Regions from separate parts of the Hansschlegelia sp. genome, predicted to be linked through region 1. Evidence: predicted binding sites of a transcription regulator. Region 1 holds the regulator's gene; each other region holds the start of a gene.
What was found. The regulator LexA, encoded in region 1, represses DNA repair genes until DNA is damaged. The targets are predictions, from matches to a motif close to TGTTCNNNNTGTGTTCNG.
Positions count from the first base shown of each region.

Region 2: a site for LexA is predicted at 1,767-1,784, ahead of VM780_RS13430 (DNA recombination protein RmuC). Genes of this name have one in related genera too.
Region 3: a site for LexA is predicted at 1,759-1,776, ahead of VM780_RS15210 (DUF763 domain-containing protein). Genes of this name have one in related genera too.
Region 4: a site for LexA is predicted at 775-792, ahead of VM780_RS09810 (sel1 repeat family protein). Genes of this name have one in related genera too.

Region 1 is NZ_DATLJK010000004.1:50,901-56,838, reverse strand. Features, by position in the region: gene trpD (anthranilate phosphoribosyltransferase) at 1-586, shown strand, start outside; gene trpC (indole-3-glycerol phosphate synthase TrpC) at 583-1,386, shown strand; gene VM780_RS01685 (DUF1003 domain-containing protein) at 1,406-1,969, shown strand; gene VM780_RS01680 (hypothetical protein) at 2,028-2,351, shown strand; gene moaC (cyclic pyranopterin monophosphate synthase MoaC) at 2,348-2,839, shown strand; gene glp (gephyrin-like molybdotransferase Glp) at 2,836-4,056, shown strand; gene lexA (transcriptional repressor LexA) at 4,184-4,897, shown strand; gene VM780_RS01660 (ComEC/Rec2 family competence protein) at 4,891-5,938, opposite strand, start outside.
Region 2 is NZ_DATLJK010000015.1:312,998-318,935, forward strand. Features, by position in the region: gene truA (tRNA pseudouridine(38-40) synthase TruA) at 1-159, opposite strand, end outside; gene fmt (methionyl-tRNA formyltransferase) at 166-1,101, opposite strand; gene def (peptide deformylase) at 1,130-1,699, opposite strand; gene VM780_RS13430 (DNA recombination protein RmuC) at 1,800-2,978, shown strand; gene recR (recombination mediator RecR) at 2,987-3,592, opposite strand; gene VM780_RS13440 (YbaB/EbfC family nucleoid-associated protein) at 3,642-3,962, opposite strand; gene VM780_RS13445 (DNA polymerase III subunit gamma/tau) at 3,979-5,736, opposite strand; RNA gene ffs (signal recognition particle sRNA small type) at 5,819-5,916, opposite strand.
Region 3 is NZ_DATLJK010000016.1:4,890-10,827, reverse strand. Features, by position in the region: gene ligD (DNA ligase D) at 1-851, shown strand, start outside; gene VM780_RS15215 (Ku protein) at 848-1,654, opposite strand; gene VM780_RS15210 (DUF763 domain-containing protein) at 1,795-3,048, shown strand; gene VM780_RS15205 (carboxypeptidase M32) at 3,118-4,611, shown strand; gene VM780_RS15200 (AtzE family amidohydrolase) at 4,615-5,938, opposite strand, start outside.
Region 4 is NZ_DATLJK010000014.1:66,022-71,959, reverse strand. Features, by position in the region: gene VM780_RS09815 (hypothetical protein) at 55-384, opposite strand; gene VM780_RS09810 (sel1 repeat family protein) at 907-1,176, shown strand; tRNA gene VM780_RS09805 (tRNA-Ser) at 1,228-1,319, shown strand; gene VM780_RS09800 (hypothetical protein) at 1,469-1,948, shown strand; gene VM780_RS09795 (J domain-containing protein) at 2,072-3,049, opposite strand; gene VM780_RS09790 (RT0821/Lpp0805 family surface protein) at 3,193-3,678, opposite strand; gene pdxH (pyridoxamine 5'-phosphate oxidase) at 3,856-4,458, shown strand; gene VM780_RS09780 (SDR family oxidoreductase) at 4,475-5,380, shown strand; gene VM780_RS09775 (bifunctional diguanylate cyclase/phosphodiesterase) at 5,393-5,938, opposite strand, start outside.

The sequences.
Region 1 (5,938 bases):
GATCGGCTTCATGTTCGCGCCGAACCACCATTCCGCCATGCGGCATGTCGGTCCCGCTCGCACCGAGCTCGGCGTGCGGACGATCTTCAACCTGCTGGGACCGCTCTCGAACCCGGCTGGCGTGAGGCGGCAGATGGTCGGCGTGTTCGCGCGCAGATGGGTCGTGCCGATCGCCGAGGCGCTGGCGCAGCTCGGCTCGGAGCGCGCCTGGGTGGTGCACGGCTCCGACGGGCTCGACGAGATCACCACGTCCGGGCCGACCTTCGTGGCCTCGCTCGAGAACGGCGCCGTGACGACCTTTGAGGTCTCGCCCGAGGACGCCGGCTTCGCGCCGCATCCGGTCGGGGCGCTCGCAGGCGGCGACGCCGAGAGCAACGCGCGCGCCATGCGGCAGGTGCTGGAAGGCCGGCCCGGCGCCTATCGTGACGTCGCGATCCTCAACGCGGCCGCCGCGCTGGTCGTCGCCGGCCGCGCGGCGACTCTTGGCGAAGGCGCAGCGCTCGCCGTCGCCGCGCTCGATTCCGGCGCAGCGCTCGCCCGGCTCGAGGCGCTCGTCCAGGTCTCGAATGCGGAGCTCGCCGCGTGAGCGACATCCTCGACCGCATCGGCGCGTATAAGCGGCGCGAAATCGCCGAAGCCAAGAGCGTCCGCCCCTTCGTGGAGGTCCGCCGCGCCGCCGACGTGGCCTCGCCGCCGCGGGGCTTCGCCGACGCCATCCGCCGCAGGATCGACGCGGGCGGCACGGCGCTGATCGCAGAGATCAAGAAGGCAAGCCCGTCCCGGGGCCTGATCCGCGCCGACTTCGACCCGCCCGCGCTCGCCCGCGCCTATGCGGAGGGCGGCGCGACCTGCCTGTCCGTGCTGACGGATGGGCCGTCCTTCCAGGGCGCGCCGGAGTTTCTGGTGAGCGCCCGCGAGGCGGTTTCCCTGCCGGTGATCCGCAAGGACTTCCTCTACGAGCCCTATCAGGTCGCCGAGGCGCGGGCGCTCGGCGCCGACTGCATCCTGGTGATCATGGCCGCGGTCACCGACGCCGAGGCGCGTGACCTCGTCGCGGCGGCCGCAGATTTCGGCATGGACGCCCTGATCGAGGTGCACGACGCCGCAGAGCTCGACCGCGCGCTGCCGCTCGCCGCGCCCCTGCTCGGCGTTAACAACCGGAACCTCAGAACCTTCGAGGTGACGCTCGAGACGACGGAGAGGCTCGCCCCTCTGGTTCCCGCCGGGCGCATCCTCGTCGGCGAGAGCGGCATCTTCACGCCGGCGGACGTGGCGCGGCTCGCCGCCGTCGGCTGCCGGACGCTGCTGGTCGGCGAAAGCCTGATGCGGCAGGCGGATGTCGCCTCCGCCACCCGCGCGCTGCTGGCGCCGCCGCCGGCGTCCTGAGCGGAACAGGGCGGGCCCTATGTCGAACGACCGGCACGCCGAGCTCGACCACGCGGCAGAGCGCTGGTTCGGGAAGAGCGCCGAGACGCTGACCGAAGCCGAGGCGCGCGTGCTGAAGCACGCCAAGCATCGCAGCGTCCTGATCCGGCATCCGGCGCTCCGCGACGAGGAGAAGACGTTCGGAGAGAACCTCGCCGATCATGTGGCGTCGTTCGGTGGCTCCTGGACCTTCATCATCAGCTTTGGGGTGTTTCTCACCCTGTGGGTCGGGGCCAATGTCTGGCTGCTGTCCCGGCCGTTCGACCCATACCCGTTCATCTTCCTCAACCTCATGCTGTCGATGCTCGCGGCGCTTCAGGCGCCGGTGATCATGATGAGCCAGAACCGCCAGGCGATTAAGGATCGCGAGAACGCCGCCCGCGACTACGAGGTCAACCTGAAGGCGGAGATCGAGATCATGGGGCTGCACGAGAAGCTGGACCGGCTGCGGGACGAGCACATCATCGTGCTGCTGGGCAAGCAGCAGGAGCAGATCGACCTCCTCGCGAAGCTCTTGAACAAGGATGACGGCGCAGGTGCTTAGGGAGCCGGAAGCCGAGCCGAGGGATGCAGAGTCCCGGCCTCCGGTCCCGGCAGAGGCCATGATCGAGGCGGTCTTCCGCAACGGCACGATCACGGCCTTCGGCATCACCGTCTCCTTCACGCTCGGCTTCCTCTCGCAATGGGCCTCGAGCCCCGGCGTGTGGCGCTGGTATGATCTTCCATCCGTCTTTGCGGTGTTCTGCGGGGCGCTGCTTCAGATCCGCGCCCTCGCGCTGCTGCTGCCGGTCGAAGGCTTGCTGAAGACGGTCTATGACCGGGCCACGCGCCTTTATCTGATCGGACTCGCGTTCACCGGGGCCGGCGTTTTCGCGGCCGTGTCGTTCGACGTCGCGACCGGAATTCTCACCAGGAGCCCCAAGTGACCTCGGAGCAGACCGGCCTCACCCATCTCTCCGCCTCCGGCGAGGCCAATATGGTCGACGTCGGCGACAAGCCTGCGACGACGCGCGAGGCGACGGCCGAGGGCATGATTGTGATGGCCCCCGAGACCCTGGCGCTGATCCTGGCCGGCGACGCCAAGAAGGGCGACGTGCTCGGCACGGCCCGGATCGCGGGCATCATGGCGGCGAAGCGGACGCACGAGCTGATCCCGCTCTGCCACCCGCTGGCGCTGTCGAAAGTCTCGGTCGATCTCAGGCCCGACGAGACGCTGCCGGGCGTCGTGGTGACCGCGACCGCGCGGGTGACCGGCCCCACCGGCGTTGAGATGGAGGCGCTTACCGCGGTCTCCGTCGCGTGTCTCACGGTGTACGACATGACGAAGGCGGTCGACCGCGGAATGCGGATCGAAGGCGTGCGGCTGCTCGCCAAGTCCGGCGGCCGCTCCGGAGACTTCAGGGCCGAAGGATGAGCGGCCTTCTCCCTGTCGCGGAGGCTCGCGCCCGTATCATCTCGGGCCTGAAAACGCTTCCGTCCGAGCAGGTTCGATTGGGCGAGGCGCTCGGCCGAACGCTTGCCGCGCCGCTCCATGCGCTCCGGACGCAGCCGCCATGGGATTGCTCCGCGATGGACGGCTATGCGGTGCGCTCGGCCGATGTCGCGACCGCCCCGGCGCGTCTGCGCGTCGTCGGTGAAGCCGCGGCCGGAAAGGCTTTCGGCGGCGAGATCGGCCGCGGAGAAGCCGCACGGATCTTCACCGGCGCTCCGCTGCCCGCGGGGGCGGACGCGGTTCTCCTCCAGGAGAACGCCGCGCGCGAGGGCGACGAGGTGGTCGCGCACGAGGCGGTCCCGGTCGGCCGCCATGTCCGTCGGGCGGGCCTCGATTTTACGGCCGGCGAGACACTGCTGCCCGAGGGCCGGCGGCTCGGGGCGCGCGATCTCGCGCTCGCCGCGGCGCTCGGCCACGCCTCGGTCCCCGTCGCGCGGCGGCCGCGCGTGGCGATTCTGGCCACTGGCGACGAACTCGCCCTACCCGGCGCAGAGACTGGCCCGGACCAGATCTTCGCATCGAACGGCTTTGCGATCGCGGCCGCCGTGACCGGCGAAGGCGGCCTGCCGCTCGATCTCGGCGTCGCGCCGGACGATCCAGCGGCGATCCGCGCCGCCATCGAGCGCGCCATCGACGAGAGGGCCGATGTCCTCGTCACGCTCGGCGGCGCTTCCGTGGGCGACCACGACCTCGTCCGGCCGGCGCTGGAGGCCTGCGGCGTCGCGCTCGACTTCTGGAAGATCGCGATGCGGCCCGGCAAGCCGATGATGGCCGGGCGGCGGGGCGAGATGCTGGCGCTTGGCCTTCCCGGCAATCCCGTCTCGGCCATCGTCTGCGCCGTGCTGTTCTTGATGCCCGCGCTTCGGCGTCTCTCGGGGCGCGCCGACATCGAGCCGCAGATCATCCCGGGGCGGCTTGGCCGGGACATGCCGGCCAACGACCATCGCGAAGACTATCTGCGGGCCGCCCTGACCTTCGATCCGGATGGAGTCGCCGTCGCGACTGGCTTCCCGCGGCAGGATTCGTCCATGCTGCGGCGGCTCACCGAAGCCGAATGCCTGCTCGTTCGCCCGGCCGGCGCGGCCGCTGCCCGGGCGGGCGATCCCTGCATGATTCTGCCTCTGCCGCATCCGCTCTGAAGCCGAAGCGCAGGAGCGGATTCCCGACGTCCGCCCCGGCATGAACCGAACGTTAACTGTTGCAGAACACATCTAGAACAGGTAGATTTCTGTTCATGATTTGTTTTGCACCGTCGCGGACCCGCCCATGTTGACCCGCAAGCAGTACGAGCTTCTGCGCTTCATTCATGAGCGGCTGAAGGAGGCCGGCGTGCCGCCCTCCTTCGAGGAGATGAAGGAGGCGCTCGACCTCAAGTCGAAGTCGGGCATTCATCGGCTCATCATGGCTCTCGAGGAGCGCGGCTTCATCCGGCGCCTGCCGAACCGGGCGCGCGCGCTCGAAGTGCTGAAGCTGCCAGAGGCCGCGGCCCCCTCGGTCACGCGGCCGACCCCCCGGTTCTCGCCGAGCGTGATCGAAGGCAATCTCGGGCGGCTCAAGCCCGCTTCTTCGAACGACGACGACGGCGAAGATCGGCGCTCGGCCGTGCATGTGCCGGTGATGGGCCGGATCGCCGCCGGCGTGCCGATCTCGGCGATCCAGACCAGGAGCCACACGATCGCGGTGTCTCCGGACCTGCTGTCGACCGGCGAGCACTTCGCTCTCGAGGTGCGCGGCGATTCGATGATCGAGGCCGGCATTCTGGATGGCGACCTCGTCCTCATCCGCCGTCAGGACACCGCCGACACGGGCGACATCGTGGTCGCGCTGGTGGACGAGGAAGAGGCCACTTTGAAGCGGCTGCGGAAGCGCGGCGCCTCGATCGCGCTTGAAGCCGCAAACCCCGCCTATGAAACGCGGATCTTCGGCCCCGACCGCGTCGCCATCCAGGGACGGCTCGTCGGGCTGATCCGCCGCTACTGATCGTCCGGAGAGGTCTCGTCTTCCTCCTCCGCCTCGGCGGAACCGGTGGGGTCGACCGGCGGAGGCCTGAGGTCCTTGACGGGCGCCGTCGGGGCGAACGCCAGACGCGCAGCGGCGGCCGGAGGCGGCGTCGGGGGCTGGCGCGTCCATGGCCTTGAGCCCGCGGGGTCGAGGGCGGCGACGCCCGAAAAGCCATCGCCGGAGCGCGTGAGGCTCAGCGCGCCGGTCGCTGCGAGGATTCTTCGGTCAACCACCGCCGCCGTCTCCGCGCAGGCCGCCGGCGCGTCAAGGCGCGTGACGACAAGCGCCGCCCGCCGGCAGTCCTCCTCCAGTCCCCTCGGGTCCCACGACAGCGCGACGACGCCACCGCCCGCGAGGGGCGCGGTGCAGCCATAGGCGTCGCACCGCACGTCGCGTGCGGCGTCCCGCGTCGGCGCAGGCGAGCCGTCGGCCGCAAACCAGACCTTGGCGGCGAACCGGCCCGGGCTGGCGCCGAGCAGCGCGAGCCGGCCATCCGGCGCCCGCGCCGCAAGCGCCCGACCCGATGCGTCGATCACGACGTCCGGCCGCGCCGGAAACGCCGCAAGCGCGAGCGCCGCCCCGAGAATCGGGAGCCCGCCCCAGCGCAGCGCCGTTCGCCAGAGGCAGAGCCATGCGATCCCCAGCGCGAAGAGGCTGAGGGCGCCCGGCCCGAACGCCACGACGTTGCGTTCGGCGCCTGGCCAGGCGGCGACCGCTCCAGCGACGGCGAGCACGCCCTCGAGTCCGAAGCCCATGAGACGCCACCAGATCGCGTCCAGTCCTAGGGGCGCGAACAGCAGCCCGGCGATCGCCGCCGGCATCACGATCAGCCCGACTAAGGGCTCCGCGAGCGCGTTGCCCGCCAACGCGTAAGGCGTCAGGCGCTGGAAATGATAGGCGGCGAACGGCGCGGTCGCGAGCCCGGCGATGAGGGTCGTCATAACCGCGAGCGTCGCCGCGCGTCGAAGGCGGCGCGTGAGCGCCGCGCCGCGCGAGGCCGGCGGCGGCGCGGGAGGCAGG
Region 2 (5,938 bases), on a different contig from region 1:
GGCGTCGGTGCGCCCGGCGCCCTTGACGCTTACAGACTCCCCCGTGAACGCGGCGATCGCGGTCTCGAGGGCCCCCTGCACGGACGAGCCGTTCGCCTGGCGCTGCCAACCGACGAAGGGCCGGCCGTCATACTCGACGATCAAGCGGTAGCGTGGCATCGCGCGTCAGCCGAGCCGCACGCCTGCATCGAGCCGGGCGCCGTTCAGGAAGGCGCCCGCGTCGACCGGGGCCTTGCCGGCGCGCTGCAGCAGCAGAAGCCGCACCGCGCCCTCCCCGCAGGCGACCGTCAGCCGGTCGTCGATGAGGTCGCCCGGCGCGCCTGCGCCTTCGGCGCGGGTCGAGCGGAGGACCTTGACGCGCTCCGGGCCACGGGGACCGGCGAGTTCGAACCACGCGCCCGGAAAGGGCGACAGCCCGCGTATCTGATTGTGCACGATGGCGGCCGGGCGGCTCCAGTCGATGCGCGCCTCGGTCTTGTCGATCTTGGCCGCATAGGTGACGCCGTCCTGGCCCTGCGGCCGGAAGACGAGGCTGCCGCGCTCCAGCCCGCCGATCGCGCGACCCATCAGGTCGGCGCCAAGCGCGCGGAGCCGGTCGTGCAGTTCGCCGGCCGTTTCGTCCGGACCAATCGCGACGCGCTCGGCAGCCGCGACCGGTCCGGTGTCGAGCCCTTCCTCCATCCGCATGACCATGACGCCCGTCTCTGCGTCGCCGGCCATCACCGCGCGCTGGATCGGCGCCGCGCCGCGCCAGCGCGGCAGCAGGGAGGCGTGCAGGTTGAGGCAGCCGAGCCGGGGCGCGTCCAGCGCCGCCTTCGGCAGGAGCAGCCCGTAGGCGACCACCACCGCGGCGTCCGCCTCATGCGCGGCGAACGCTTCGAGCGTCTGCGGGTCGCGCAGCGTTCGCGGCGTGTAGACGGGAAGATTGAGGCTCTCGGCGAAGCGATGAACCGGCGTCTTGGTCAGATCCATGCCGCGACGACCCGCCGCCTTCGGCGCGCGCGTATAGACCGCGGCGATCTCATGGCCCTGACCCACGAGTTCCGAAAGCGTCGGCACGGCGAAGTCCGGCGTGCCCATGAAGACGAGCCGCAGCGTCATTCCACCGCGCCCGCTCGCAAGGCCCCGCTCAGGACGCGACCGGCTCTGGCTCGCGCCGATCGCGCTCCCGCTTCGGGAACGACGGCAGTTCGCCCAACGCCCGCGCCTTCTCGAACTTGCGCGTCACGCGGTCGCGCTTGAGGCGCGAGATGTAGTCGATGAACAGCACGCCGTTCAGATGGTCGATCTCATGCTGGACGCACACCGCGAGCAGGCCGTCGGCCTGAAGTTCCTGCGGCCGCGCCTCGAGGTCGAGATAGCGCACCGTCACCCGGGCCGGCCGCTCCACCTCCTCGAAATACTCCGGAATGGAGAGACAGCCCTCGTCGTAGACCTGGCGCTCCGTCGAGGCTTCGACGATCTCCGGGTTGATCAGCACGAGCGGCTGCGGCTCCTCGTCCTGCCCGGCGAGATCAATCGTCACGACGCGCTTCTGCACGCCGATCTGGATCGCCGCGAGCCCGATGCCGGCCGAATCGTACATCGTGTCGAACATCGATTGGACGAGCGCCTTCACCTCGGCGTCGCTTTGCGCCACGGGGGCGCTCACGAGCCTGAGCTTCGGGTCGGGCAGATAAACGAGCGGCGCGACTGCCATGTCTCAACATAGGTGCGTGCGGAAGGTCAGAGACCGCCGATAGGACCTTGCGTCCTGTACGTCAACATGTTCATTATTTGTTCTGCTTACAAGGACTGCCATGACTGATCAGGTCCTCTTTGTCCTCGGTGGCCGCGCCGTGACCTCCGGCGAAGCGCTGGCGGGGCTTGGCGCCGCTGCGGTGGCCGCCTTGTGCCTGCTGCTGATCACGCTGTTGCGCGCCGGAGCCGCTCGGCGGGCCGAGGCCCGCGAGGCTGCGTTCCGCGCCGAGGAGGCCGATCGCCGGCTCGCCGCCGTCGAGCGGATGCAGTCCGAGGCGGTGGGGCGGCTGCAGGCGTTCGCTTCCGCGCTCGGCGCGCGGCAGGCCGACCTCGCGCGCGGCGTGGCGGAGCGGCTCGACGCCGTCGGCGCGCGGGTCGGCGACGGCTTGGCGGCGAACGGGCAGGCGACCGCCGAACAGCTCGCGCGGCTCGAGGCGCGGCTCGCGGTGATCGACGCCGCAGGCGCGAGCATCGGCGCGCTCGCCGGTCAGGTGACGGACCTCAAGGCGATCCTCGCCAACAAGCCGGCCCGCGGCGCGTTCGGGCAGGGCCGTATGGAGGCCATTCTCAAGGATGCGCTGCCGCCCTCAGCCTGCGCCTTCCAGGCGCAGCTCTCGACGGGCGTCAGGCCTGACGCGCTGATCCGGCTGCCCGGAGACGACCGTCCGCTCGTGATCGACGCGAAGTTCCCGCTCGAAGGTTTCGAAAGGCTGCGCGCGGCCGACGGGGCGGACGCCCAGAAGGCCGCTGAGGCGCGGGTGCGCGGCGACGTCGGCAAGCATGTCGCGGACGTCGCCGCCAAATATCTGCTGCCGGGGGAGACCCAGGACGTCGCGCTGCTGTTCGTGCCGTCGGAGCAGATCCACGCCGAGCTCGCCGAGCGCTTCGAGGATGTGGTGGCGCGCGCCCACCGGGCGCGTGTGCTGATCGTGTCTCCCTCGCTGCTGATGCTGGCCGTTCAGGTCGTGCAGGGGCTGACGCGCGACGCCGCGATGCGCGACCAAGCCCATCTGCTGCAGGCGGAGGTCGGCCGGCTTCTCGACGACGTCCGGCGCATCGGCGAGCGGGTCGAGAAGCTGAAGGCGCATTTTGGCCAGACCGTCAGCGATCTCGACCAGATCGCGATCTCGGCCGAAAAGATTTCCCGGCGCGGGGCCCGGCTTGAGCAGATGGAGCTCGGCGTCGCGCCGGCGGCCGAGACGCTGCCGAACCCGCTGCGCCGCGAGGCGGCGGAGTAGGCGCGGCCTCAGAACGTCGTACGGCTCCGGATCGCCGCCGCAAGCGTGCCGTCGTCGAGATAGTCCAGCTCTCCGCCGACTGGCACGCCGTGGGCGAGCCGGGTCACTTTCACGTCGGCGTCGGCGAGCAGATCGGTGACGTAGTGGGCGGTGGTCTGTCCCTCGACCGTGGCGTTCACCGCGAGAATCACCTCGCGCACCTCCGCGGCCCCGGCGCGATCGGCGAGCGTCGCGAGGTTCAGATCCTCCGGGCCTCGGCCGTCAAGCGGCGACAGCGTGCCGCCGAGCACGTGATAGCGCGCCGACACCGCGCCCGAGCGCTCGAGCGCCCAGAGGTCGGACACGTCCTCGACGACCACGATGGTCGCGCCGTCGCGGCGCGGATCACGGCAGATCGCGCAGGGATCCTGGGTGTCGACGTTTCCGCAGACCGAACAGGTCGTGACGCGCTCGCATGCGAGCCGCATCGCGTCCGACAGCGGCTCAAGCAGCTTGTCCTTGCGGGTGAGCAGGTGCAGCGCCGCCCGGCGGGCTGAACGCGGGCCAAGGCCCGGCAGCTTGCCCAGGAGCTGGATCAGGCGCTCGATCTCGGGGCCGGCGGCGGTGCGGGACATCAGGGTGAGGGGCTCGTCCGTCCCGCAACGGCCGGGAGGTACAGAAAACTCAGAACAGTTTCATCCCGGGCGGGATCGGCAGGCCGGCGGTGAGGCCCTGCATCTTTTCCTGCGCGGCGGCTTCGGCCTTGCCGCGCGCGTCCGCGTGGGCCGCCACCAGAAGGTCTTCGAGGATCTCAGCCTCTTCGGGCTTCAGCAGGCTCGGGTCGATCTTCACGCTCCGCAGGTCGCCCTTGGCTGAGAGCGTCACGCGCACTGCGCCGCCACCGGATGCGCCCTCGACCTCGATGCGCTCGAGTTCGGCCTGGGCGTCCTGCATCTTCTGCTGGAGCTCCTTGGCCTTCGCCATCATACCCATGAGGTCGCGCATAGGCGCTCCTTCCGCGTCAGAACTCGTCGTCGTCTTCGACCGCAGGTAGGGCGTCGCTTTCCGCCGCGTCAAGCTCGGCGTCCGCCGCCTGCGCGCGCGGCCTCACGTCGACGATAACGGCGCCCGGCATGCGATCGAGGATCGCCCGGACATGGGGGTGGGCCTGGATGCCGGCAAGCCGCGCCGCGGCCTCGGCGTCGGCGCGCTCACGCAATGTCGGCGCCCCGTCGCCGGCGGCCACCGCCACCATCCAGCGCGCGCCGGTCCATTCCTGCAGCTTCTTCGAGATCGCGCCGGCGAGGTCAGGCGGCGCGTCAGCCGTCGGCTGGAACTCCAGAACCTCGTCCTCGAACCGCACGACGCGCACCTGCCGCGTCAGCGCGTCCTGCATGAGGATGTCGCGGTTCTTCGCCGCGAGCGCGACGAGATCCTCGAAGCGCTGCAGCCGCACCGTCGGCTGCGCCTCGGCCCGCGGCGCGGCTTGGGCGGCCTCAGGCGCACGCGCGAAATCCCGCGCGGCGGCGAGCGCCGGCCCGCCCCGCGAGGGCGCCATCGGCTCAGGCGCGCGCGGCCCCCCTGAGGGACCGCTCGGTCCCGGATCGCGCGGCGCGGGCTGGCCGCCTTCGGAGAGCGTGCGCAGCAGTTCGTCGGGCGTCGGCAGGTCGGCCACATAAGCGAGCCGCACCAGAACCATGTCGGCGGCCTGCGCGGGCTTCGGGGCGGCCTGCACCTCGGGCACGCCCTTCAGTAGCATCTGCCAGGCTCGCGAGAGAGACCGCATCGACAGCCGCTCGGCGAAATCGCGGCCGCGATTGCGCTCGCTTTCGCTCAGCGCCGGATCGTCCGCCGTCTTTGGCGCGATCTTAATGCGGGTGACGAGATGCGTCGTCTCGGCGAGGTCCGCCAGCACGGAGGCCGGGTCGGCGCCGGCCGCATGCTGGGCGTGAAAGGCGTCCAGCGCAGTTCCCGCGTCGCCGCTCATCACCGCCTCGAACAGATCGAGCACGCCGGCGCGGTCGGCGAGGCCCAACATGCCGCGCACGGCGGCGGCCTCGACCCGACCCTCGCCATGCGCCATCGCCTGGTCGAGCAGCGACAGCGCGTCGCGCACCGAGCCCTCGGAGGCCCGCGCGATGACGGCGAGCGCCTCGTCCTCGATCGCGACTTCTTCGGCCGCGCAGACGCGCGTCAGGTGCGCGGACATCTCGTCGGCCGCCACCCGCCGCAGCGCGAAGCTCTGACAGCGCGACATGACGGTCACCGGAACCTTGCGGATTTCGGTCGTCGCGAAGATGAATTTGACGTGCGGCGGCGGCTCTTCGAGCGTCTTCAGGAAGGCGTTGAAGGCGCTCGTCGACAGCATGTGCACTTCGTCGATGATGAACACCTTGTAGCGCGCCGTGACGGGCGCGTAGTGCACCGTCTCCAGGATCGCGCGCACGTCGGCGACGCCGGTGTGGGAGGCCGCGTCCATCTCGACCACGTCGACATGGCGCGATTCCATGATGGCTTCGCAGTGCACGCCGAGTTCGGAAAGATCGGTGGTCGGACCGCCGGTGCCGTCGGCGCGCTCGTAATTCAGCGCCCTCGCCAGGATGCGCGCCGTCGTGGTCTTGCCGACGCCGCGGACGCCCGTGAGAATCCAGGCCTGCGCGATGCGGCCCGACGAGAACGCGTTGCGCAGCGTGCGGACCATCGGCTCCTGGCCGATCAGGTCCTCGAAGCGCTGCGGGCGGTATTTGCGGGCAAGGACGCGGTAAGGAACAGCGCTCATGCGGCCCGGCGCTCCGGGTCGGCGGCGGAGAGAGAGGCGCCGGCCGTCGCCGTCATCACGCGGGCGCCTCGTCGTAGAGAAGGGTGGGAGGTCGGACGACGACCCGTATCGGTCTCGTTGGGGCTGCTTCCTTTCGGACCTGACCCGGTTGGCGAGGGACACGTCCACCGCCAACCTCCCGACCCTATATGGGCCACCGCGC
Region 3 (5,938 bases), on a different contig from region 1:
GCGTCACCAAGCAGGGTCTCGCCGACTATTACATGGAGGTTTGGCCGCGCATGGCCCCCTTCATCGTTGGACGACCGCTTTCGCTGCTGCGCTGTCCCGGAGGCGTGACGGACCAGTGCTTCTTCCAGAAGCATCGCTGGAAAGGCATGAACCGCGCGATCGGCGTGTTCGACGATCCCAAGGACAAGTCCGACGAGCCGCTCGTCATGATCAATGACCGGGACGGGCTGATCGGCCTCGTCCAGGGCGGCGTGCTGGAGATCCACCCCTGGGGCTCCACGGTCGCGGCGCTCGAAACGCCGGACATGATCATCATGGACCTGGACCCAGGGGAGAATGTCTCCTGGGAAGAGATCATCTCGGCAGCCTTCGAGGTGAAACGGCGGCTCGAGGCCGCTGGACTCGCGGCTTTCGTGAAGACGTCCGGCGGAAAAGGCCTGCACGTCGTCTCGCCCCTGAAGCCGCAGGCCGGCTGGGACGTCGTAAAGCCCTTCACCAAGGCGCTCGCCGACTCGATGGCCGCCGACGAGCCAGACCGGTATGTCGCGACCGTCACCAAAGCGAAGCGCAAGGGCAAGATCCTGGTCGACTATCTGCGCAACGGCCGCGGCGCGACCGCCGTCGCGCCCTACTCCACCCGCGCCCGGCCGGGGGCGGCGGTCTCGATGCCGCTCAACTGGAGCGAACTCGGGCCGGCGATCGGTCCCGCTTACTTCACGGTCGACAACGCCCCCACCCGGCTGGCGTCGCTCGCAGCCGATCCTTGGGCGGATTTCAGGGCGGCCGCGAAGCCGCTGCCGGTGGAAGGCGGCTCCGCAAGACCCAAGGCAAAGCCCAGGCGAGCCGCCTAGCGCCGCGAGCCCTTGCCTTCCGCGGCGAGGCTTTTACGCAGCGCCTCCATGATGTTGACCACGTTGCCGGCCGGCGCCTCGGCGGCCTCGGCCTTTGGACGCACAGCCTTTTTCCGGCCCTTCTTCTTGGACGCGATCAGATCGAGCAGGCTCGCCTGCACCGGGTCGCTCACCATCTGGGGCGACCACTCGGTGGTCCGCTCGTCTATGAGTTTCTCGACGAGCGAGAGCGCCTTCGGCTCGACCTTCTGAGGCTTCTCGGGGAAGTAGTCCGACTCGTCCCGCACCTCGTCGCCATATCGCAGCGTCCACAGCACGATGCCCTTGCCGCGCGGCTCCAGCAGAACCGCGCGCTCTCGGCGATACATCACGAGACGGGAGATGCCGACCACATCGGTCGCCGCCATCGCCTCCCGAATGACCGCGAAGGCCTCCTCCCCGACCTCGTCATTCGGCGTGAGGTAGTGCGGTCGGTCGTACCAGATCCAGCCTATCGACTCGCGCGGTGCAAAGGTCTCGATGTCGATCGTATGGGTGCTCTCGAGCGCCACGGCGTCGAGCTCGTCATCCTCGAGCATGACGAACTCATTCTCGCCGCGCTCGTAGCCCTTCACCTCGCTGCCCGGCTCGACCGGCTTGCCGGTGGCGGCGTCGACATAGTGGCTGGCGACCCGGTGCCCGGTCTTGCGGTTCAGCGTGTGGAAGCGCACCCGCTCGCTCTCGGTCGTCGCCGGCGTCATCGCGACCGGGCAGGTCACGAGCGAGAGCTTCAGATAGCCCTTCCAGAACACCCGCGCGGCCATAAAGCTCGAACTCCGTTGTGCAACTGAGCAAAACGGCCGCCCGCGCTGTGGGTTCCGCCGCATCGCCGCGCGCCCGAATCGAGACGCGGCGGAGGCGTGCGTGCTAGAACGTTTGCGGAACTTGGATGTGAGGAGACGCCGTGGCCCGACGCGCCGGAAGCGCCGATCTGCCGCTGCATGGCGGACGCGTGCCGCGCTGGCTCGGCGAGCGCATGACGCGGCTCGGCGCGGTGGTGTCGGAGGCGATCATCCTCCACTATGGCCGGGATGAGCTGCTGCACCGTCTGGCCCATCCGTTCTGGTTCCAGTCCTTCGGAGCCGTGATGGGGATGGACTGGCACTCCTCGGGCGTCACGACGAGCGTGATCGGCGCGCTCAAGCGGGGCCTTGCGCCTCTTGCGGGCGAACTCGGCGTCCATGTCTGCGGCGGCCGCGGCAGGCAATCGAGGCTAACGCCGCCCGAGCTCATCGCGATCGGCGACAGGGTCGGTTTCGATGGCGCTGCGCTCGCGCAAGCGAGCCGGCTGGTCGCAAAGGTCGACAGCGCCGCGGTCCAGGACGGCTTCGATCTCTACCTGCACGGCTTTGTCGTCACCGATGACGGGCGTTGGACAGTCGTCCAGCAGGGCATGAACGGCGGCTCCCGCCAGGCGCGGCGCTATCACTGGCTTTCCGAAGGGCTGAAGGACTTTGTCGATCAGCCGCACGCCGCGATCGAAGGCCCGCGCCGCGGAGAGATCGTGAACCTCACCGACCGCCGCGCCGAGGCTTCGCGCCGCGGCCAGCTCGAGCTGCTGCGGGCGCTGCCGCCGGAAAAGATCGTCGCGGAGCTCTCCCGGCTTGAGCCGGCAGCGGCCGCGCCGCGCGAGCAGGCCCAGCCGCTGCTGCCGCACCTCGTCATGCCGGCGCATCACGACGTGCGCCCGGGCGACGTGAACATACGAAGACTGCACGGCGCGCTGGCTGCTGCGGCCGAGCGTGGCCCGACCGATTTCCGCGAACTCCTGCTGGTGCCTGGCGTCGGCGCCCGCACGGTCGAGGCGCTCGCCATGGTGGCGGAGGTGGTGCACGGCGCGCCCTGCCGGTTCAGCGACCCGGCGCGCTTCTCGCTGGCGCATGGCGGCAAGGACCGCCAGCCATTCCCGGTGCCGCTCAAGGTCTATGACCAGACGATCGACGTGCTGAAGTCTGCCGTCCGGAAGGCCAAGCTCGGGCGCGAAGATGAACTCGGGGCGATCAGGCGGCTCGACGAGCAGGCCCGGCGGGCCGAGCGTTACGCGACGGGACCCTCGCTAGAAGCGTTCGTGGCCGAAGAGCGGCGTCGCTCGCCGGACTATGGCGGGCGCAGCGTGTTCGGCTGGGAGCCGCCGGCCGAAGACGCCTCCGCCGCCTGAGGCGCGGCTGGACGTCGGGCGCGACGCTCTGCGATACCAGCCTGGCCTTTCCTCCCCTGCGGGACTTCGATGACAGCCTATTCCGAGCTCTCCGCCCATCACGGCCGGATCGCCGCGCTTTCCAACGCGCTGGGCATCCTCCACTGGGACAACGCCGCCGTCATGCCGAAGGGCGCAGCCCCGCGGCGCGCCGAGAGCGTCGCGCTGCTCCAGGTTCTGCGGCACGATATGGCGACCGACCCGCGCATCGGCGACTGGCTCGACGACGCAGAGGCCGATGGCGGGCTAGGCCCTTGGGAGCGCGCAAATCTGCGCGAGATCAGACGGCTTTGGACTGCGGAGACCGCCTTGCCGGCTGATCTGGTGGAGGCCTCCAGCAAAGCTGTTTCGACATGCGAGATGGCGTGGCGGCAGGCGCGGCAGGATTCGGACTTCGTCGGGCTGTTGCCCCACCTCTCCGAGGTGCTTCGGCTGCAGCGGGAGATCGGGCGGGCGAAGGGCGAGAAACTCGGTCTGTCTCCCTACGACGCCCTGCTCAACGATTACGAGCCCGGCGGCCGCTCGGAGAAGATCGACGCGCTGTTCGACGAGCTCGCGGCTTTCCTGCCGGGCTTTCTCGACGAGGTCCTGGCCGCGCAGGCGCGACGGCCGGCCGATCCGGAGCCGCAGGGGCCGTTCCCGGTCGAGACGCAGCGCGCGCTCGGCCTCAGGATGATGGAGGCGCTCGGCTACGACTTCGACCGCGGCCGGCTCGACGTGTCGACGCATCCGTTCTGCGGCGGCGCCGATGACGACGTGCGGATCACCACGCGATATGACGAAGATGATTTCTCGAGCGCTCTCATGGGTGTCCTGCATGAGACCGGCCACGCGCTCTACGAGCAGGGCCGGCCCCAGGGCTGGATGAGCCAGCCGGTCGGCCACGCCCGCGGCATGAGTCTCCACGAGAGTCAGTCGCTGCTGGTCGAAATGCAGGCGTGCCGAAGCCGCGAGTTCGTCCGCTTCGCGGCGCCGATCATGCGCGACGCCTTCGGCGGCTCGGGGCCCGGCTGGGAGCCCGACGCGGTGTGGCGTCGCTACACCCGCGTGGCGCCGGGCTTCATCCGCGTCGACGCCGACGAGGTGACTTATCCGGCTCATGTCATCCTGCGCTACCGGCTGGAGAAGGCGCTGATCGCCGACGATCTGCCGCTCGCGGAACTGCCCGGCGCCTGGAACGTGCAGATGAAGGAGCTGCTCGGCCTGACGCCGCCGAACGATCGGGTCGGGTGTCTCCAGGACATCCACTGGCCGAGTGGCGGCTGGGGCTATTTCCCGACCTACACGCTCGGCGCCCTGACTGCGGCGCAGCTGTTCGACGCCGCCCGGCGCGCGGTTCCGGACATTTCGCCGGCGATAGAGCGGGGCGATTTCACGCCACTGCTCGGCTGGCTGCGCGCCAACATCCACGCGCAGGCGTCGCTGCTCGAGACCGATGACCTGCTCACGCAGTCGACGGGGCGGGCGCTTGATCCGGCGCTATTCAAGGCGCATCTGCGCCGGCGCTACGTCGAGGAGGCGTAAGCCTCAGGCGAGCCTGGCGGTGCGAGCGGCCACGACCCCTGCGCGTTCAAGCGCGCGCGCCACCCGAAGGACGTGGTCCTCGCGCCAGGGCGCCGCAATGATCTGCACGCCGAGCGGCAGTCCGTCGTCGAGCCATACCGGAACGCAGGCGGCCGGCAGGCCGATGAAGGAGATCGGCTGCGTGTAGAAGCCTAGATTGGGGCGCACCAGCACGGTCTCGCCGTTCAGCTCGAAGGTGGTCTGGCCAAGCCGCGGCGCCCGGCACGGCGTCGCCGGCGCCAGCACGACGTCAACGTCCTCGAAGACCTTGGCGACGGCGTCCGCGAACCAGCGCCGGAAGCGATGCGCCTGCGCGAGGAAGGCCGCCGGAACCGCCGCGCCGGCGATCAGCCGGGTCCGTACTGCGGGATCGAAGTCCTGCGGCCGGCTCCGGAGCCGCTCGAGATGCAGCGCCGATCCCTCGGCGGCGGTGATGACGAAGGCTGCGGCGCGGGCGCGCGCAGCCTCGGGGAACTCGATCGACCGTTCGGCGCCAAGCGCCCGCGCGACGATCCGCACGGCCTCGAACGCCTCCGGTTCTCCACCGGTCGCGAAGTGGCCTCCGAGCGTCGCGATCCGCAGCCCGCCAATGCCGTCCTCTATGCCGGGGAAGGTCGGCTCAGGCGGCCGGGACACGACGGCTGCGTCGCCGTCAGCTGGCCCTTGCAGCGCGTCATAGGCGAGCGCCAGATCCCGCGCCGACCGGGCGATCGGGCCGACATGATCAAGGTGGTAGACGAAGGGAAACACGCCGCGGCGGCTGAGCCGGCCATAAGTAGGCTTCAGGCCAAAGACGCCGCAAAGGGCGGCGGGGACGCGCACCGATCCATTGGTGTCGGTCGCGAGCGCAAGCGGCGTCAGTCCCCCGGCGACCGCCGCGCCGGACCCTCCGGAGGAGCCGCCGGTCATCCGTTCCAGATCGTGCGGATTGCGTGAGGGCCCGTCGGTCGCATTCTCGCCGGTGAAGTCGTAGGCGAATTCGCCCATGTTCAACCCGCCGACCAGGACCGCGCCGGCTGCCTCGAGCCGTCTAACCGCCGTGGCGTCGCGCTCGGCAGGCGCGCGGTCGCGATTGATCCTCGATCCGGCGCGGGTCGGCAGCCCCTCGATGTCGAACAGGTTCTTGACCGCAAACGGCACGCCCGCGAGCGGGCCCAGCGGCGCGCCGTCAGCGCGCCGCCGGTCGATCTCTGCCGCGGTCGCTCGGGCGCGCCCCCCGACAACATCGGTGAACGCCCCGATCCTCGGGTTGAGGATGGCGATCCCGGACAGCGTCTGCTCCACCACC
Region 4 (5,938 bases), on a different contig from region 1:
GCCGCCGCGGTGTCCGCGGCGGCCTTTCTTTTTCTCGACCCGAGAAGCGAAACGTCAGTTCCGCGTATCGGTGTGGGGCATCGGCTTTGAGCCCGAGCCGCCGGACGTCGCCGCCGAACCCGCCCCGGCCGGCGCCTGCGGCACCGGATGGACCCCGGCGCCCTCGTCATTGCTGGTCGTGCTGGTGCCGCTGGGACCGGTCGGCTTTTCCGAGCCCCCCATGGGCGGCGTCCTGCGCACCTGCTCGTTCGTGCGCTGGTCCTGCGCGTTGTCGGTGTCGCCGGTCGACCGCGCGGGCTGCTCCTGAGCGATCGCCGCGAGCGGCGCGATCGCCAGCCCCGCCGCGAAGGCGCCCGACGCCACAGCTTTCATCAGCTTCGACATTTTGTTGAACTCCCATGATGATGCGCGACTGGTTGAGGCTTTCGATCCCAGCCGGCGAAGGCTTCGCACGCCATCTGCTGCGCGCACGCCTCAGATCAAGAAAAGACCCCGCTCAGATCAGGGAAAAATTTATTGCTTCGCCTCGGAACTAACTTGCCTGCGCCGGAAACTCTTCTGTCGCCTTGGGAAGAATGCGTTCTGCTCCGGCCCTTCCGAGCCGGCGCGCGAGCGCCCGGGCCCCTCCTCCCGACCGCCGGACAATTCTCGCGGCGTGGTTGGCGGCGGGTGAAGGGTCGTCGCTAATGCTTCCTTTCGCCGCGCCAGTGTAGCCAAGAGCCTCTAACGGTCGCGCAGTGAATGGGATCTTACTTTTACCGTCAGTTTGCGAATTGTTCAAATTGCATTCATGTAAAGCTTTAATCGAGAAGTAGAAATCGGGGCGGATAGTGTTCTGAACAAGCGCTCGACGGCGCCGGTGCAGAACGGAAGGCCGCCCGGCCGGCCAAGACAGAGGATCAGGCGATGGCCCGCTACGACATGTCCAACATCATCGAATGCGGCGCGCTCGGCGCGGTCGCGTCCGGCGCGGTGTTCTTCCAGCTCGGCATGACCTGCGCGGTCGGGCGCTATGGCGCGATCGACCGTGTGGCCGCGCACAAATGGTTCAACCTCGCCGCCCGCGACGGCGTCGCCGAAGCGGTCCGCATGCGACGCGAACTGGCGCTCGAGATGAGCGCCGCCGAGATCGCCGAGGCCCAGCGCGCGGCGCGCGAGTGGCTTGCCGCCCATTGACCGCGTTCGGGCGTTGACCGCCCGAACCGCCCCGTGTACCCCTGCCGCCACGGAGACGTGGCCGAGAGGCTGAAGGCACTCGTTTGCTAAATGAGCAGACCTGGAAACGGGTCTCGAGGGTTCGAATCCCTCCGTCTCCGCCAATCTTTCAGATTCGGTCAAAGCATCAATTCGGACGTCGCAAGCGGCGGGGTTAATCCGCCTTGGGTCCACAGATCGTCCTTGACTGTGGGTTAGGTTGGCGTCCGTATTGATCCCAGTTTTCCTGTCGACCGAAGCGGGAGCTTCGTTGATGATCGACCGCCCGGCTCGTGACCAAGCAGCACAGGCGCTCCGGCGCTTGATCTCCGGGCAAATCACCAATGAGGAATTCGAGTTCTCAGAACCCGAGACCAGCGACCAAGCCGTGCCGGCCATCTATGACACGGCTTGGCTCATTTATCATGACTACTCTGTACACAAGCTAACTGGCCGCTATAGAGTTTCCCCCGACGTGAAACGCGAGACCATCCGTTGGATCGTGTTCCTGGATGGCGCGGACGAATACATTTGGCCAAAAATCGCGTGGCCCGGTTCTGACCCAAGAAAAAGGGTTAGAGCGGGAGGGGCGTGGATCCGCCGCCTGTTGGGGCAGCTCCACGCGCTTTCTCCTGACGAAGCGGCGGCGTTCCTAGCGGCCGGAGACTATGACGCGTGGCCGTTCGCCTCGCGCGCTGACCTGAAGAGAGCGATCCGGTCACCGCGTCGCCTTCATGGAAAGAGGGCTGCCTAACGCTTCCGGGCCATGAGTGTGGCGAGCATGAAGGCTGTTGCGCGTGTCGGCGCCGGCGGCTCGATGGCGACGCGGATTTTCACGCCGCTCTGCCTTCGGCGCCGGCACTGACACCGCCGCCCCTCACCCCCGCGGGTCGTAGGGCGCCTCGTCCTTCAGCGTCTGGGCGACGGCGGTGAGTCGCGGGTCGCCGCCTTTGGGCAGGGCGATTCTCAGCTCGACTAGCAGATCGCCGGCCGCGCCCTTCTTGCCGATGCCCTTGCCGCGCAGCCGCAAGGTGCGGCCGCCATCGGAGCCTGCCGGCACCGTCATCTCCACGGCGCCGTCGAGGGTCGGCACGCGCACCTTCCCGCCGAGCACCGCCTCGTAGATCGTGATCGGCACCTCGACCCGCAGGTCGTCGCCCTCGGCGCGGAATTCCGGATCCGGCGCGACCCGGATGACGATCAGCGCGTCGCCCGGCTCGCCGCCGAGGCCGCTCGGCGCGCCCTGGCCCTTGAGGCGGATGGTTTTGCCTTCCTCGATGCCGGCCGGCACCGAGATGTTGAGCTCCTTGCCGGTCGGCAGGCGCACGCGCTGCTTGCCGCCGCGCGCCCAATCGCGGAACGGCACGGTCAGCTCAGCGCGCAGGTCCTCGCCCTTCGGCGGCTCGCCGCCAAAACCGGCGCCGGCGCGCGGACGGCGGCCGCCGAAGGCGCCCAGAAGCTCATCCAGTATGTCGTCGCCGCCGACGCCGGAGCGCGTGCGCGTCCCACCGAATGGGCCGCCGGGGCTGAACTCATAGTCGAAGCGCTGGCCGCGCTGGCCCCACGGGCCGCTCGCGCCGGCGCCGGCGCCCCACGGGCCGCCCTGCCCGCCCCCAAAACCCTGGAAGCGCGGCTTGCCTTCCGCGTCGATCTCGCCGCGGTCGAACTGCGCGCGCTTCTCGGCGTCCGACAGCAGCTCATAGGCCGAGCCGATCTCGGCGAAGCGCTCCTTCGCCGTCGGGTCGTCGGGCTTCTGGTCCGGGTGCCAGGTCTTGGCGAGCTTCCGGTAGGCTTTCTTGATGTCGGCGGCGCTCGCCGAACGCGGCACGCCGAGCACGTCATAGGGATCGCGCATCGCGTCGAGGAATCCGTGTTTCGAGAGAAGCCGCGCGCCGCAGTCTAGCGCACGGCCCGTTTCGTCCTTAATGTGGGCGCCTGTAACATCAATGCAACAGGTCCGGTCGCCGCAGGCGCGCCGTCACACGCTCCCGGCCGACGTCAGAGCGTTCGGCTGGCGGCGGTGCGGATCGCGACCGCCTCCCAATAGCCGGCGGCGGTGCGGCAGGCGGTGCCTTCGAGACGCTGCTCATGCCCGGCGGCGCTGTGGCTCGCCGTGAACAGCCGGCAGGTCGCACCGTTCTCGTTGGTCGCCCCCGCGGCGGCGCTGAAGGCCCCGTAGGCGCCCGAATCGGGATTCGCCCAAGGCACGGAGGCGTTGGTGGCGTCGGCCGCCATGGCGATGCTGAGCGCGCCGCGCGCATAGGCCCAGTCTGACGGCGTCAGCGCCGGAGGCTCCTGCGGGGCCGTCGGCGCATAGGCGGCGGGCTTCGCGGCGGGCTGAGGAGCGGCCGCCTGCGCGCCCACGGGCGGACCGAGCGGCGCCGAGGTCACCGCGTCCGCGGATCGCGGCGGGGCGGCCGCCGGGCGGGCGTCGATGCTGCCGGTCTTGATGTCGTCGGCTTCGCCGGACAGCGGATAAGTCACGCTGCATGCGCCGCTGAGCAAAGCGAACGCCGAAACCACGACTCCGCGCAGCAGTCGCGCTCGCAGCGCGGCCGACGCTCGTGTAGAGGAAACGCGTGTCGCCAGAGGCGGATCGAGGCTACGCAACAAACTCCAGAACTCCTTGATCGCCGCAGGATTGAACGGCAGGAGCAGTTAATGCCGGGTGACTTCCACGCAGCCGACGACCCTTTCCCTGTGATCGAGGCCTGGCTCGAAGAGGCTCGCGCCGCCGAGATCAACGACCCAAACGCAATGGCGCTGGCGACGGTCGACGAGGACGGAATGCCGGACGTCCGCGTCGTCCTGATGAACGGCTTCGACCGGCGCGGGCTGGTCTTCTACACCAATGTCGGCAGCGCCAAGGGCGCGCAGCTTGCCGAGCAGCCAAGGGCGGCGGCGGTTTTCCACTGGAAGTCGCTGCGCCGCCAGATCCGCGTCCGCGGCCCGGTCGAACCCGTCAGCGACGCCGAGGCGGACGCCTATTACGCGACCCGTCCTAGACTCAGCCGGATCGGCGCCTGGGCGTCGCGGCAGTCCAAGCCGCTGGCGTCGCGCGCCGTTCTGGAACAGGCGGTGGCGACGCGCGAGGCCGAATTCGCCGGCGCCGAGCCCCCCAGGCCGGATTGGTGGACGGGCTATCGCATCATCCCCATCTCCATCGAGTTCTGGCTCGACCAGCCCTTCCGCCTGCACGACCGCGCGGTCTTCCACCGCAAGACGGCGGCGGACGCGTGGGTCCGCACACGCCTCTATCCATGAAGGCCCCAAGACCGCGATGACGACGCCTGACCGACCGGCGGGCACGCCGCCCGCCACCTGCCCCATGTCCGGCGTCCGCACGGGCGACGCCGTGCCGACCATGAGCGCGGCGCCCAGCGCGACGACGCAGGGGCCGGGCCCCGGCGCCGCCCCCGCGTCGACCCCGCGGCCGCGTCCGGCCGGCTCGAACGAGCCGCGCAAGACCCTGCTGCTGACCGGCGCGAGCCGCGGCATCGGCCACGCCACCGTCAAGCGGTTCTCCGCGGCCGGCTGGCGCGTCATCACCTGCTCGCGCCACGCCTTTCCGGAGGAGTGTCCGTGGGGCGCCGGGCCGGAGGACCATATCCAGGTCGACCTCGCGGACGTCGACAGCACGGTCGCGGCGATCGCCGAGGTGCGCGAGCGGCTCGAAGGCGGCGCGCTGCACGCGCTCGTCAACAACGCCGGCATTTCGCCCAAGGGGGCCGGGGGATCGCGGCTGAACGCGATCGACACCGCTCTCGACGACTGGAAGACGGTGTTTCAGGTGAACTTCTTCGCGCCCATCATGCTGGCGCGCGGCCTTGCCGACGAACTCACCGCCGCCCGCGGATCGATCGTCAACGTGACCTCGATCGCGGGCGGGCGGGTGCATCCCTTCGCGGGCGCGGCCTACGCCACTTCGAAGGCGGCGCTCAACTCGCTGACCCGCGAGATGGCCGCCGATTTCGGCCCGCTCGGCGTGCGCGTCAACGCGATCGCGCCGGGGGAGATCGACACGGCGATCCTGTCCCCCGGCACCGACAAGATGGTCAACCAGATCCCGCTGCGCCGCCTCGGCACGCCGGACGAGGTCGCGAAGACGATCTACTTCCTCTGCACCGACATGTCGTCCTACGTCACCGGCGCCGAGATCCACATCAATGGCGGCCAGCACGTCTAGGTTCGGGCCGCCTCAGCCGGCGGCGCGCATGCGCTGCTTGGCGAAGGGCGACTCGAACGACACGACCGGGCTCGGCCGACCGACCAGGTAGCCCTGGATCTCCTCGCAGTTCAGCTCGGCCAGGAACGCCCGCTGTTCGGCCGTCTCGACGCCCTCCGCGGTGATCGGCATGTCGAGGCTCGCGCCGAGCGCCACCACCGCCCGCACGATCGCCTTCGCCTGCGGGCTCGTCGACAGCGTGCGGATGAAGGAGGCGTCGATCTTGATGCGGTCGAACGGGAACGCCTGGAGGTAGGACAGCGAGGAGTAGCCGGTCCCGAAATCGTCCATTGCGATTTGCACGCCGAGCGCCTTCAGCCGGCGCAGGGTCTGTAGCGCGCCCGTCAGGTTGTCGAGCAGCACGCCTTCGGTGATCTCAAGCTCCAGGCGCGTCGCGGCCAGTCCGGTCTCAAGCAGGATCGAATGGACCAGCGCGACGATGTCGCCATGCTGGAACTGGACGGGCGACAGATTGACCGCCACCTTGCCCGGCCGCATCCAACGCGCGGCTTCCCTGCA